Regions from separate parts of the Paenibacillus terrisolis genome, predicted to be linked through region 3. Evidence: riboswitches for the same ligand, from Rfam matches in the RefSeq annotation. Region 3 holds a riboswitch; each other region holds the start of a gene.

What was found. A riboswitch is a leader RNA that binds a small molecule or an ion and turns the genes downstream of it on or off. The one in region 3 is predicted to bind glycine.
Region 1: linked by a shared signal. The riboswitch ahead of gcvT (glycine cleavage system aminomethyltransferase GcvT) and the one ahead of ACI48K_RS17640 (amino acid permease) in region 3 are both predicted to bind glycine.
Region 2: linked by a shared signal. The riboswitch ahead of sdaAB (L-serine ammonia-lyase, iron-sulfur-dependent subunit beta) and the one ahead of ACI48K_RS17640 (amino acid permease) in region 3 are both predicted to bind glycine.

What each region holds. Positions count from the first base shown of each region.
Region 1 is NZ_JBKFGG010000012.1:75,153-80,011, forward strand. It holds gene gcvPA (aminomethyl-transferring glycine dehydrogenase subunit GcvPA) at 1-1,158, opposite strand, end outside; gene gcvT (glycine cleavage system aminomethyltransferase GcvT) at 1,162-2,310, opposite strand; glycine riboswitch at 2,430-2,558, opposite strand; glycine riboswitch at 2,562-2,677, opposite strand; gene gcvH (glycine cleavage system protein GcvH) at 2,878-3,273, shown strand; gene mtnB (methylthioribulose 1-phosphate dehydratase) at 3,331-4,005, opposite strand; gene proC (pyrroline-5-carboxylate reductase) at 4,042-4,859, opposite strand, start outside.
Region 2 is NZ_JBKFGG010000001.1:299,566-304,424, reverse strand. It holds gene ACI48K_RS01410 (S8 family serine peptidase) at 1-1,103, opposite strand, end outside; glycine riboswitch at 1,674-1,784, shown strand; gene sdaAB (L-serine ammonia-lyase, iron-sulfur-dependent subunit beta) at 1,994-2,659, shown strand; gene sdaAA (L-serine ammonia-lyase, iron-sulfur-dependent, subunit alpha) at 2,718-3,599, shown strand; gene ACI48K_RS01395 (response regulator transcription factor) at 4,354-4,859, shown strand, end outside.
Region 3 is NZ_JBKFGG010000022.1:60,627-65,485, forward strand. It holds gene ACI48K_RS17630 (histidine kinase N-terminal 7TM domain-containing diguanylate cyclase) at 1-569, shown strand, start outside; gene ACI48K_RS17635 (LbetaH domain-containing protein) at 601-1,266, shown strand; glycine riboswitch at 1,399-1,478, shown strand; gene ACI48K_RS17640 (amino acid permease) at 1,626-3,002, shown strand; gene ACI48K_RS17645 (pyridoxamine 5'-phosphate oxidase family protein) at 3,168-3,653, shown strand; gene ACI48K_RS17650 (CPBP family intramembrane glutamic endopeptidase) at 3,713-4,438, shown strand; gene ACI48K_RS17655 (hypothetical protein) at 4,506-4,847, shown strand.

The DNA.
Region 1 (4,859 bases), on a different contig from region 3:
TTCGTTAAAGGTTGGCGCGGTGAAAGCCGCGCCGACTCCGGGAATCGAGCTTAAGCGTTCCTTGGCGTAGCGGCTTTTTTGCAGGTTGAGCTCCGCTACCTCGGCCATGCCTTGCTTGCCCATCACCGACATGTAGACGGAGGCGGCCAGAGCGAGCAAAGCCTGATTGGAGCAGATGTTGGAGGTCGCTTTTTCCCGGCGGATATGCTGCTCGCGCGCCTGCAGCGTCAGCACGAAGCCGCGTTTGCCGTTCCGGTCGGTCGTTTGTCCGACGATCCGTCCGGGAATCCGGCGCATATGGGCTTCGGAAACGGCGAAAAATCCGCAGGTCGGTCCGCCGAACGAAGGCGCGATGCCAAGCGGCTGGGCGTCTCCGACGACGATGTCTGCGCCAAGCTTGCCGGGCGCTTCCAACAGGCCAAGCGACAGCGGATTGGAGCTGACGATCAGCAGCCCCTTGCGGGCGTGGATGATCTCGGCGACTTCGCGCAGGTCTTCGACCGAGCCGAAGAAATTGGGGTTTTGCACCAGAACGGCCGCGGTATCGTCCGTGACGGCAACTGCCAGCGCTTCGAGGTCGGTCACGCCGTTCTTCCAGCCCACTTCGACGATGTCGAGGTTAAGGCCGTGAGCGTAGGTGGCCAGTACTTCCCGAGCCTCGGGATGCACCGTCCGCGAAACGACAAGCCGTTTCCGGCGTGTTGCCGAGGCCGCCAGCGAGCCGGCTTCCGCCAGAGCGGTTGCCCCGTCGTACATGCTCGCGTTGGCGACCTTCAGGCCGGTCAGTTCGCAGATGTAGGATTGGAATTCGAAAATGGCCTGCAGCTCGCCTTGGCTGATTTCTGGCTGATAGGGCGTGTAGGCCGTATAAAATTCCGATCGGGAAACGACATGCTGAATGACGGAAGGAATATGATGGTCATAGATACCGGCTCCAAGAAAGCTGACATAGCGGTCGGTATCCGCGTTTTTATCCGACAGGGCGCTCATATGCCGGGTCAGCGCATATTCGTCCAACTGCGAGGAAAGCGGCAACTCACCCTGAAAGCGAACCCTTTCGGGAATATCCCTAAACAGCTCCTCCACGGATTCCACGCCGATCACGTCCAGCATTTCGCGGCGGTCTTGTTCGGTTAATGGCAAATAACGATGGCTCATCGATTAGTTCTCTCCTTTCGAGGACGGGGAATGCGAAGCCGAAGGACGGCGGTAAAAAGGAATCGGCACGACCTTGGCCTGCAGGCGCTTGCCGCGGATTTCCACTTCCAGCGGCGTATCGATTGCGGCATACGCGCTGTCTACGAGCGCAAGCCCCAGATTTCGTTTTTGCGTCGGCGATTGGGTTCCGGTTGTCACTTCTCCAATCGGGGACTCCCCATGGGGCGCAAACACCGGATAATGGGTGCGGGGAATGCCGCGATCGATCAGCTCAAGTCCGACCAGACGGCGGGGAATACCGTTTTGCCGCTGCGCTTCAAGCGCCTCGCGCCCTAGAAAATATCCTTTGTTCAGCTTCACGAACCGGGTTACGCCGGCTTCCAGCGGGGAAATCGACTTCGACAGCTCCTGTCCGTACAGCGGAAGGCAGGCTTCGAAACGCAATGTGTCTCTCGCGCCGAGCCCCACCGGAATCAAACCCATGGGCTCCCCGGCCCGCATCACGATATCCCATAACGCAGGGGCATCGGTTGCAGCCGCGTACAGTTCAAAACCATCTTCGCCGGTATAGCCGGTGCGTGACAGCAGCACCTTGATGCCGCCTACATTCGCCTCGGGCAGAAAACGGAAGGGGCCAATGCTCGCAAGTTCTGCCGCTCCTTCATAAACCGAGGACAGGATTTGCAGAGCCAGGGGGCCCTGCAGCGCGAGCAGTGCCGTGGCATCGGATGCATTGCGCAAGGTCACGCCGGAAGAGGGGAGGTGCCGCTGCAGCCAATCCCAGTCTTTGCCGATATTCGAGGCATTCACGACCAGCATGAACTTGTTTTCGGCCAGTTTGTAAACAAGCAAATCGTCCACAACGCCGCCGTCAGGATAGCACATCAGCGTATACTGGGCTTTGCCGGGTTCCAACGCCGTTACGTCGTTGGTCGTCATTTTTTGCAGAAAGCTTTCGGCTTCCGGGCCTTCGGCCCAAAATTCCCCCATATGCGAAACGTCGAACAATCCCGCGCGCTCTCGGACCGCTTCGTGTTCTTTTTGAATCCCGCTGAACTGCACCGGCAGCTCCCAACCGCCAAAATCAATGCATCTTGCATCCGGGTATTTAGCGTACGTTTCATAAAGCGGCGTTCTGAGCAGATCGGTCATCATCATCACCTCAAATGAGCCTTGAATCGGCCGTATTTTCGATTTTTGAGCATAAAAAAACAGGCCAAAGAAATCTCATGCCCCATAAGCCAAAAAGAAGGCATGCGGATTTGCTTCGGCTCTGTCCTTTGTACCTGAGAGTTACCCTGCACGCGTCTTGGCATGGCCGCCAGTATGGCAACCGAATCCGCAATTGCAGGTATCCCCTTGGGTGATCCGCCGGTTATTCACACGGATTCTCTCCAGAGATGCGTCCGGCAGAAGTCCTTTTGCCTGAGAGATTCACCGCCAATAAGACGGCTTGCTCCTTCGGCGTTACTTGCGTATCGGCTGCGGCCGATACCGTAATCTCTCCTTCTGCCCTCAACCGCTGATTACACATCCATTAATACCTAAAACCAGGCCTTGTGTCAATAAAGTTATCATAAAAATTTTTATTATTTCGGAATAAGCATAAGGATAGCGTTTACATTGGGCCGTTCATATTAATTATGTTAATTATATTGACATGCATGATAGATTTGGAATAATCTGAACGTGAAGATTTGGAAATGAGGAGGAAGTACGGTGGCAAATGAGATCAAGGATCAATTTTGGTACAGCGATGAGCATGAATGGGTGCATGATCTAGGGGACGGAACGGTAAAAATCGGCATCACGGATTTTGCCCAGCATCGTCTCGGAGACATCGTGTTTGTGGAGCTTCCGGACGCAGGGCAGGAAGTGGAAGCCCAGGACGGGATCGGAACCATCGAATCCGTTAAAACGGTGGCCGATTTGTTTACGCCTGTTAGCGGAACCGTGCTGGAAGTGAATGGAGAGCTGGAATCCGCTCCGGAGCTCGTGAACGACGAACCGTACGAGGGCGGCTGGATGGTGCGCATTCGCCTCGCCGAACCGCCGGAAGCGGCTTTCTCCAAATTGCTGGATGCCAAAGGGTACGAGGAGTTTCTGGAAAAATAAGGATGGATTTCATCCAAGTTCAACGCGCTCCAAAAATGATGTAATAACCGATACGGTTCAGTTTCTCCCCGGGAGCAGCAGGGACCGATACATCACCTCAAAAATGAATTCAAAAGACTCCAGGCGGCGTGCCGCTTCCGAGGCGTTCCCTCCCCAGACGAAGATGCCGTGTCCCTGCAAAAGCAGGCCGGGCACGTCCGGATTGAGGGCGGCGGGAATCTGCTTCGCAGTATAGGAAATATCGTCATGATTGGGTAAAATCGGGATGCGGTGCGCCGCATCTTTTTCCCATATTCCCAGTTCTTTGATTTGCTCAATGCCTTGGAGGGGAACATATCCCAGGTCCCCGTAGCGCTCGCTGAGCACGTTGTTGAACACGGTATGTACGTGACAAATTGCGCCGCATCCGGTCATGCGGTATATTTTCGCGTGGACCTGGGTTTCGGCGGGGCAGCCAAGGCCGGTCTTCTCGCACGGAACACCCGAAGCGTCAACGAACAGGAAATCCGCCTCGTTAGCGATCGGAATGGACGGATATCCCTGCTTGTGTGTAACGCTGCCGCCGGATGAAACGGCGAAATGGAAAACGTCCGGCTTGAAACCGCCGACGCGAACGGACAAATTTCCGCTGCCGCCGGGAAACCAGCCGCGAGCGGCAAATTGCTCCTTCACGCTGCGGAGATCGGCAAGTGCGGCGAGCTTCTCTTCCCATGGGATCTTGGCAAATTCCACGCAGGGCGTCCTCCTTTTCGGATAGTTTGAGCCAGCTTACAGCAAAACCTCTTTCACGGCTTCGCCCATTTCACGGGCGCGCTCGGCGCAGCGGATCATCGCGGAGCGGACGTTATCCGAAAATCCTCCGGCGTCCAGCACTTCGATGGCAGCTTGCGTCGAGCCGTTCGGCGACGTGATGTCGGCGCGCAGCTTGGCCGGTTCTTCGCCGGTTTGCGCCATCATCGAGGCCGCGCCAAGCACCGTTTGCACAGTCAACTCCCGGGCATGCTCCGGCGTCAGGCCGCCTTCGATGCCCGTGGCGATCATGGCTTCCATCATATAATAAATATATGCGGGACCACTCCCGGATACAGCCGTTAATATTTCCATTTTTTCCTCAGGGATGACGCTAACCGTTCCAACGGCTTCAAATATGGACATCACCCGGGATATCTGCTCCTCCGATACCTCGTCCGAAAAAGCAACCCCGGTTGCACCGAGGCCGATCGAACTGGATGTGTTGGGCATGGTCCGGGCTACCGGCGCTTTGACGCCGAGCAGGGCCTGCAAGGTATCGATCGATATTCCGGCGATGACGGAAACGACCAGCTGTCCTTCGCGAAGCAAAGGTCCCAGCCCCTTGAGCGTTTGGCCGGCATCCTTCGGTTTCATGGCGAGGACGATGATCGCAGCGTTTTGCAGGTGCCCAAGCTTTTCTTCTTCACGGTTTCCGGTAATGACACCGTAACGCGTGGACAAATACTCCAGCCGTTCCCGGCTGGAGCGATTCAGCATAACGATTTGTTCGGGCGCTGCAACATTTTTGTGAATAAGCCCGCCGACGATGGCTTCGGCCATGGAGCCCGCGCCGT
Region 2 (4,859 bases), on a different contig from region 3:
CCGTCCTCATCCTCCGGCGCGAGCAGCCATTGCCCGCCATCAAGGATGATGGCGTCGGTCGTCGACGGGTTGAAGATGCGTACCGCAATCCACTTTGCCCCCGGCGCAACCCCGACTTGGTTCGAGCCGTCGGGTTCCGAACCGACCATGGTTCCCATGGTGTGCGTACCGTGGCCATGGGAGTCGGTCGGCAGCGACGCATGGCTATGCGGATCATACCAGCTTAGTTCGGGATCGACGATATTTCCTGATGCGTCCAGCCCGCGCCATTTTTGCCGAAGCGCCGGGTGGGTATAATCAACGCCCGTATCGAGGTTGGCGACCACGATCCCGGTACCGTCAATGCCCTTGGCCCAAACTTCGGGCGCGTTGATCTGAGCGATGTTCCACTCGACGCTGCTTGGTTTCACTGCGCCGGGAGCTGTTGCAGCCGAATCTTTTGCATCCGGCTTGTCTACGGCTGGTCCGGTTGCCGGTTCTACCGCCGGAGCGGCAGGCGTTTTGGCCTGCGTATCCACAGCCGGTGCTGCTGTCGAAGGTGAAGCCGCGGATTTGTCTACCTCTACTTTTTGCAGGAACCGCTCTTCGTTCGGCAGAATTTTTTCTACCTCAGGCAGTAAAGCGATTTGCTCCAGCACATCTTTTGTACTTGTCACCGCCATGGCATTTACGATAAAGTAGCTTTTGTAGTCTTTTACCTCGCCGGCTTTTTGCGCTTTTTGCAGGAAGCTGTCCAGAGAGAATTGTGTGCGTGACGCTGTCTCGCGCAGCGCGCTGACTACCGAAGTCCGCGCCGAAAGTTTGGCGGCCGAAGGAGTGGCTTTTTGCAGAGCGGCTTTTTGCAGAGCCAGTTTGGACACCGCTTCGGTGTCGGTTTGCTCTTTTAACTTGACGAGATAAGTAACGTAATCATCCTGTTTGAACTGCGCGTTCAGTTTGGCGTCGATTTTCGCCTCGGCCAATTGAGGGGAGCTGGTTTTCAGGTTGATTTTGCCTGAGGCGCCAGCGCTGTCGGCGGCGAAGGCTGTGGGCACGGTAGTAAGCATCAGAAGGATGGCCATACTTAGCGAAAATTGTTTGCGGAATCCCTTGAGGTTAATCAACTTTTCCACTCCCTTTACTTGGTTTTGTGGTTATTGTCGTATCCTCTTGTGGTGTTACCCGGAAACCTTTTCGTAAGTCCGGGGACGTTTTGGCGAATCGACGGGAAGATTTCGAATCGCTGTGCTTGTTCGCGAATCACCTCCTTTCAGGGGGAAGGTTTCTGACATCTTATAAGTGAATGTTGAGTAACGGATGACGGTCATGCCGATAAGGCCGGCGGAGGTTCGAAGTGATGAAGATCGTTGGTATGAAAGGTGGCTCGTCAGAACGAGATGTAGTGGAAGGTCGATGGTTCATGTTGGAAATCTCCGATGATGTTCAGGAAAGCTGACATGATGCAAGAAGTAAATTCCAGCATCCCTAATTTTAGGTAAATAATGGTTTGTTATGGACAGTATAATATCGCAAAAAAATATGCACAAGTAGCAATTTATAAAAAATACGCATATTTTCATAAGAAAATGGGAAGAAAATACTAATTTCGGGGTTGAAATGAACAAAAACCTGTGTCAGATATATTGACATAAACATTTTTTCATTTTACATTTATGACAAACTTACATTTGCGAATGACGATCATGGGAGAGCCCGTCCCTTCCCGGGGCGGCACCGAAGGAGCAAACCCGCCGATGCTGCAAATCGGCAATGAATCTCTCAGGTACAAGGACCATGATCCGACGCCACTCTGGAGAGAGCGTTTCAGCCACCAAAGGGGTACATGTCCGGATAGGCGGGGCATTAAACTTTCAGGTAACGGGGACAGAGAAAGGGCAGCGAGCCTTTTCCTGTCCTTTTCTTTGCTTACGAAAGGGCGCTTTGGCTGCGAGTTGTGGCAATACTTAAGAAATAAAGCGATTTGTGGAATAATAGCAAGCGGGAGAGATCAAAGATGAGATTTAAAAATGTGTTTTCCATTATCGGGCCGGCCATGATTGGTCCTTCCAGCTCCCATACGGCGGGGGCGGCCAGAATCGGACGCTTTGCGCGGCAATTGCTGGGGGAGATGCCTCAAGAAGCGGATATTTGCTTTTATGGTTCTTTTGCCGAAACTTATAAAGGGCATGGTACGGATTTGGCCATCGTTGGCGGCATCATGGACTACAAAACGGATGACGAGCGCATTCGCGTTTCGATCGACATGGCGGAGGCCGAGGGCTTGCAAATTCGCTTCTCAACCGGAGTGGCGCCGGGAGTGCATCCGAATACCGTGAAAATTACGCTGTCGGCCGGCGGCCGGAAAATCGAAGTGACGGGAGCCTCCATAGGCGGTGGTACCATTGTCATCCGGAATATCAACGGATTCGAAGTCAAATGCTCGGGAGAATTGCCGACGCTGGTCATCGCCCATGCCGACCGCCAGGGCGTTCTGGCCGGTATCACGGCCTTGTTCAGCAAAGGGAATGCGAACATCGGCTATATTATTACCGACCGGAAAGGAAGAACGGCCGAGGCGCTGACGGTGGTCGAGGCGGACAATGCCATCCCCGCGGATTTAATCGAAGCTATCGAGGCACTGCCCCATGTGAGCCGGGTTTCTCCCATCAATCTGACGTAATTCCGAAGGATTACCGGACAAAGAACTTCCATAAAAATGACATAAGGAGCGGTTCATCATGCGTTTTCGCAATTTGCAGGAGCTCATTGAATTGTGCGCCAAGGAGAACAAAACCATTTCGCGGATCATGCTGCAGGATCAAGCCGAGGAGAGCGGACAATCGGAAGCGGAAATCATGGCCGCGATGACGGAATATTACCAAATCATGAAATCGGCCGTGCATAAAGGGCTCACCGAAAATATCACCTCGACGAGCGGACTGACGGGCGGCGATGCGAAAAAAGTGGAGGAATATCGCCATAGCAGCGAGCCATCGGCGGGCGATATCGCTTGTCAGGCCATGGCTTACGCGCTGGCCGTCTCAGAGGTCAACGCTTCGATGGGCCGTATCGTAGCTACGCCAACGGCCGGCTCTTGCGGCATCATTCCGGGGGTGTTCGTCAGCGCGCAGGAACGGTTTGGCTGGGACGACGAATATCTGGTGCGCGGGCTGTTTTGCGCGGGAGCGATCGGGTACGTCATCGCCAACAATTCGTTTATCTCCGGAGCGGAAGGGGGCTGCCAGGCGGAAATCGGTTCTGCGATCGGCATGGCCGCCGGAGCGATGGTCGAGCTGCGCGGAGGAACGCCGGAGCAGGCCGTGCATGCGGTCGGGCTGGCCCTCAAGAACACGCTGGGCTTGATCTGCGATCCGGTCGGCGGTTTGGTTGAAATTCCGTGCATCGTACGCAACGGCTTCGGTGCAGTTAACGCGCTCGCGGCGTCCGATATGGCGCTCGCCGGCGTGCGCAGCGCGATCCCGTCCGACGAAGTGATCGACGTGATGCTCGAGGTAGGCTCGGCGATGCCAAGCCAGCATCGGGAGACCGCTCAAGGCGGCCTGGCCCAAACGCCAACGGGCCGCAAAATCATGAAAGAGCTGCGGGACCGCAAGAAATAGGATTCGTGAATAATGGCCCAATCCGAAAGTGGTGCTTAACTGGAAGATGCAGCGAACGTCAACCTTCTAACGAATCGAAATGCCGTTATTTCGGTGAAATCGTGTACTTTAGGAATGTAACGGACCGCACAGTCCTTATTTGACCTCAAAACGCGCATTTGGGGCTGTTTTGGGACAAATAAGGCTTCCTGGGTCCGTTAGAACTTAAATTTCTGCCTTTGGAGGCAAATAAGTGCGCTACAGTTCGTTAGACGAAACAGGACGACGCTTCTTCATTGATCAGTCGTCGAGTCTGATTTCTAGGCTGAGCCTAATTATTGAACAAATTAAATTCGAGCTGCCGAGAAAGCTTCGGCGGCTTTTTTTGCGCGCTTTCAAAAAATAAGTGGAACAAATGTGAAGCCTGCTAGGAAAGTGTGCGAGATGTTTCGTCCAAGGCGAAGCGTTCGCCGAAATTCCCGGATCACTCTTCTAAATAAGTTGGACTAAAGAAAGCCCACTCGGCAAGAGTGTGAAATGCTCTGGCAGAAGCGAAGCGCTCGCCTTTGTGACCGGATTTCTACCCTATTTGAATTTACTTAATCAAAGAAATCAGGGAACAACAGCGATCGGAAGAGCATTTCACACGGCTGCCTGCACAGGCGATCATAAAGTTCAAACTTATTTAAGTCCAACTTATTTCCTACTCTATTTCCTTCCCAATTGTGTATAATTATCCCGATTACAGGTCGGAAAGAAGGTTGGCTGCGCCATCATGACTACCATTCTTATTGTTGAAGATGATATAAGCCTCAATAAAGGCATTGCTCTTACGCTGGCCCAGGACGGGATCAAAATGGAGCAGGCTTATGATATGGCCGCCGCGGAGGAGCGGTTTGCCGCGGGGGATGTCGATTTGATCGTGCTTGACGTAAACCTTCCGGACGGGAGCGGTCTCGACTTTTGCGAGAAAATCAGGCGTGTCTCCCGGGTGCCGGTCATTTTTCTGACGGCCAATGACATGGAGTCGGATATTGTCACGGGCTTCGAGCTGGGAGGAGATGATTACATCACCAAGCCGTTCAGCTTGATGGTGCTGCGTTCCCGGGTGATGGCCGTGCTGCGCCGCAGCGAGTCTCATCTGGAGGACAAGCGGATTATCGGCCCGCTGGCGTTTGATTTCGGCAAAATGGAATTTCGCAAGCAGGGCCGGAACATTACGCTGAGCCGAACCGAGCAAAAATTGCTCAAAACGCTGGTGACGAACCGGGGGCAAATTTT
Region 3 (4,859 bases):
TGGCGCTTACGGATGGTTTGACGAACTGCTACAACCGTCATTATTTAACCCAGCATCTGACGCTTGAGGTTGAGGCAAATATTCGATATCGGACGCCGTTTTCGTTGATTCTCTTCGATATTGATTTCTTTAAAACGATCAATGACCGATATGGACATGTGATCGGAGATGAGGTCCTTTACAGCACCGCTCAAATCGTTAAGCAATCCATCCGCAGTTCTGATATTTTGGCCAGATACGGCGGGGAGGAGTTCATGATTTATCTTCCGGATACGGACCGCCAAACCGCGGAACAATTGGCGGAACAAGTAAGACGGTTGGTGGAATCGAATCTAATTGTAGTGGAACGTGAGGACGAGCCTATTGCGATTACAGTCAGCATGGGGGTTCTGACTATCGAGGATTTCGATGACCAGCCAGTGCCCGACAACCTGGACGGGTATTTAATCAGGCTCCTAGCGGAAGTGGACAGGGCGCTTTATCAAGCCAAGACCAACGGACGCAACCGGATCGAGCTTGCCGATTTTAGGCTGTCGCCTTTCTTTAGCCAACCACATACATTGAATTAAATGTATGGTTGCAAAAGGAGGACCGAGTCATTTGCACGCCTATCCGGAAGGACCCTATAACCACTGGGTCATGTTTATCAGTCCAAATCCAGTTACAAGCTTTAACCCGCAGACGACGGAGCCGCATATTGAAGAAGGGACGTTTGTCGGTCCGTTCTCAAGCGTAATCGGAGATGTTACCGTCAAAGCTAATACTTTTATCGCGCCGAATGTCAGCATCCGCGCCGACGAAGGCACGCCTTTTTATATCGGGGAAGGAAGCAACTTGCAGGACGGAGTCATTCTTCACGGCCTAAAAGACGGCAAAGTTCAGGTTAACGGGAGGCCGTATTCGATTTACATGGATCGTTCCGTCACTGCGGCGCATGGAGCGATTATTCATGGTCCCGTCTTTCTCGGGGAAGGGGTGTTCGTTGGATTTCACTCTCTCGTTTTCCAGGCCATCGTCGGAGAAGGGACTTATATTTCGAACGACGCCATGGTCACAGGAAAGATCGTCATCGGCGATAACCGGTTTGTTCCGCCGGGCGCGATTATCGACACGCAGCAGAAGGCCGATGAATTATCCCCCGTTCCGCCGGATGATAAAGCTTTCGCGAAAGAAGTTCAGCAAGTCAACCGCGAATTTTCGTCCAGCTATCCTCTTATGTTCGGACGGCACCGGTGCTCATGCGGACTTGCCTGCAATCACCTCTGAAGGGCCGCGTTCCATGAATTATTGTTGACAAAGCATGTGACAACGAGTAGTATTGAAAAAAATTAAAGTGACCGTCAACGTTAAAAATTAAATAATAAGCAAGCTATGATTGCTATGGGTCGTACTGTAGCAGGAGCAGCTTCTGGAGAGACCGCGGAGTTCCGCGGCGCCGAAGGGTTCACAATCTCAGGCAAAAGGACAGAAGAGTATTAAATATCTATTTGTTATACGTAACAAAACTTATTTATTATTCTGATGACCGAAGAGATTGGAGCGCATCCAATCTCTTTTTTATTGTCGTTTTTCCTTGTTCATTTTTTCACATAAAATCATAAATTTCGATTAAGGGGGAGTTGGGTTTGGCGCAGCAAGAATTAAAGAGAGATTTGGCAAACCGGCATGTTCAGCTCATTGCTATTGGCGGTACTATCGGGACCGGGTTGTTTTTGGGATCGGGCAAAGCGATATCGCTGGCGGGGCCGTCTATTATTTTCGCTTATCTCATCGTGGGGATCGCCGTCTTTTTTGTGATGCGGGCACTGGGAGAACTTTTGCTATCCAAAGCGGGATATCAATCTTTTACGGACATTGCCGAAGACTATCTTGGTCCGCGGGCCGCGTTTGTCACCGGATGGACCTATTGGTTTTGCTGGATTATGACGGCGATGGCCGATGTGATTGCCGTTGGGGTATACGTCAAATATTGGTTTGACATCCCGCAATGGATCCCTGCAATCGTCTGCTTGGTCATCTTATTGGCTCTCAATCTGCTCACCGTCAAGAACTTCGGAGAATTGGAGTTTTGGTTTGCCTTGATCAAGGTTGTGACGATTCTCGCGCTCATTGCCATTGGGGTCATCTTGCTGGTGATCGGATTCAAAACGGATGCGGGCGCGGTTTCCGTCAAGAATATTTGGGGCCACGGGGGATTGTTTCCAAACGGGATCTCGGGTTTCCTGCTTTCTTTCCAAATGGTCGTATTCGCTTATGTCGGTGTGGAATTGGTAGGCGTATCGGCGGCGGAAACCTCGAATCCGAAGAAAAACATCCCATCGGCGATCAACAAAATTCCGTTAAGAATTTTATTTTTCTACGTAGGCGCGTTGATCGCGTTGCTGTGCATCAACCCTTGGACCCAGCTTAACGCATCGGAAAGTCCTTTCGTTAAAACGTTCAGCTTGGTGGGAATTCCGATTGCCGCAGGTATTATCAACTTTGTCGTCTTGACTTCAGCCGCTTCCGCATGCAACAGCGGGATGTTTTCGACCAGCCGGATTCTTTATAATCTGGGCAAAAACAACCAGGCGCCGTCCCGTTTCGCGAAACTGAATAAAAATCATGTACCGAGCAGCGCGTTGTTGATATCCACGATTGTGCTGTCTGTGGGAGCTCTGCTGAGCAAGCTGATTCCGGAGCAAGCTTTCGGCATCGTGACCACCATCAGCGCCATTTGCTTCATTTGGGTCTGGGGCGTCGTGCTCGTCTGCCATTTGCGGTATAAGAAAACCAAGCCGGAATTACAGGCAAAATCAAAGTTTAAAGCGCCGTTTACGCCGTTTATCAATTATGTGGTCCTCGCGTTGTTTGCCGTCATTCTCGTAATTATGCTGTTCGCTGAGGAAACACGTCCGGCGTTATTGTTGACGCCTCTGTGGTTTATTCTGCTGTTTGCGCTGCATGCAGGCAGAAAAGGGAAGGAAAAGAGCGACAAAGTACCGGTACAGAATCAGCTGTGATCTAAATTGGAAAGGCACCCACCCAGGTGTCTTTCGATTATAATTTTATAAATGATACGATAAGTCTGCCGCGAATGCATCTTGATATCGGAACATATGTTTGGTAAAATATGTATGTTTCTGGAAATTTACAAAATTCTTGTGCGACGATATGGAGGTTAAAGCATGGAACTCGATCTTAATACTGCTTTTCGCATATTGGAAAGAGAAAAACTCCTTTATCTAGCAACATCGAACAATAAATATCCGGATAATTCAGTGGTTTGCTTTGCATATGATGAAAGCTTGCATTTTTATTTTGGAAGTTATTCCGATACTTCAAAATGCAGAAATATTGCAGTAAATCCGTATGTGGCAATATCTGTTGGAACATTGCAAATTCATGGGATTGCCAAGATGGTTCCATATGGCAGTATGGAGTATGGAAATAAGAGAGGAATTTATGATAAACGTTTTCCCCAATATGCTTCAGTATTTGAAAAGACGAACAACGAATTATATGAAATAAGTCCTCTGGTAGTTTGGAACTATAATCCATCGTTAGGAGAAATGAATAGAGATGAACTGATATTTGATTTAGAGTATTATCAATCAATTTCCCCTTATAAATTTCATAAATATGATGAGCGTTCATCGCACGATTCGTTATGATTTTAATCAAGGTTAAAAGGATTATTCATAGAATTGCGTGGGTCATTATTTTGCCGGTTGTGTTATATGCTATCCAACATTTAGTCAACTTTCTTTCTAATGACTACCGGGGGCCGTCAGGATATTTTGTTACGGTTTTTTCCTTGCTGGGAATTGAAGAAGATATTGCTCGATTCATTTTATGGTATATCTTTCAGGTTGCCGTAACTTTCATTGGTTATAAGCTGGTTTTCAAAAAGACGCTTAAGGAATTAGGGTTTAATCTTCAAAATTTAAAAATGGGCATTAGGTACATCTCCTTTTTTTTAATAGCGTTCCCTATCGCTGTGGCCATTTCATGGTTCGCTATTTACAAATGGATCGGAATTGATGCTTTAACAGCAGGAGTGTCAAACGAGTCGATTTTTCATGCCGTTCAGGATATTCTTGCATATGGTTTATTGCCGGGCGTAGGTGAAGAACCCTTATTTAGAGTTTTTGTGATTCAGTTTCTGCTTCTCACAGCGTTTAAGGACAAGGATTTGAGCGATAGAAACACCAGGATATGGGTTGTGCTTATCTCAGCGCTGTGTTTCTCCTATGGACATATCTATGTTGCGTCATGGTCGCCATTAACCATCACATATGATGTTGTTCAATTAATGACTGCTTTTATTTTGGGTGTGTTTTATGCATTTACATACATAAGAACAAAAAGTATATTAACTGCAGTGGTTTGTCATAACTATTCCGATTTTATTATTAGATTGGTAAACTATCTTACATTTTATTTCATGGTCAAGTAGAAGAACGAGTCGTTTTGCATAGTGGATGGGAGAAAATGACAAGGTTCTTAATCAAAGGAGAATAGGTATGATATTTTTTTACTTATGCGCGGCGGTTACTTTGATCAGTGCTGTCACAAGCTTTGGGTTTTCCATAGATGCCTATTTAAAAGCGAAAAAACAAAGTGACCACTCCCTTCTGAATGCGATGTACGCGGTATCCAGGAGTTTTTCGCTTGTGTTGGCAAGCGTCGTTGCTTTTATTTACGAGAGTGATCCCTATTTATTTGCCGTATCGATTGCCATGATTGGCGTGCAATTTTTTGATGGATTTATAGGTATGAAGGCGAAAAATACGTTTAAAACGTGGGGTCCTTTTGCGACAGCTATAGGTAATGGAATCGTACTGCTATTATTGGTTATGAATTAAAGGTGCTTCCCG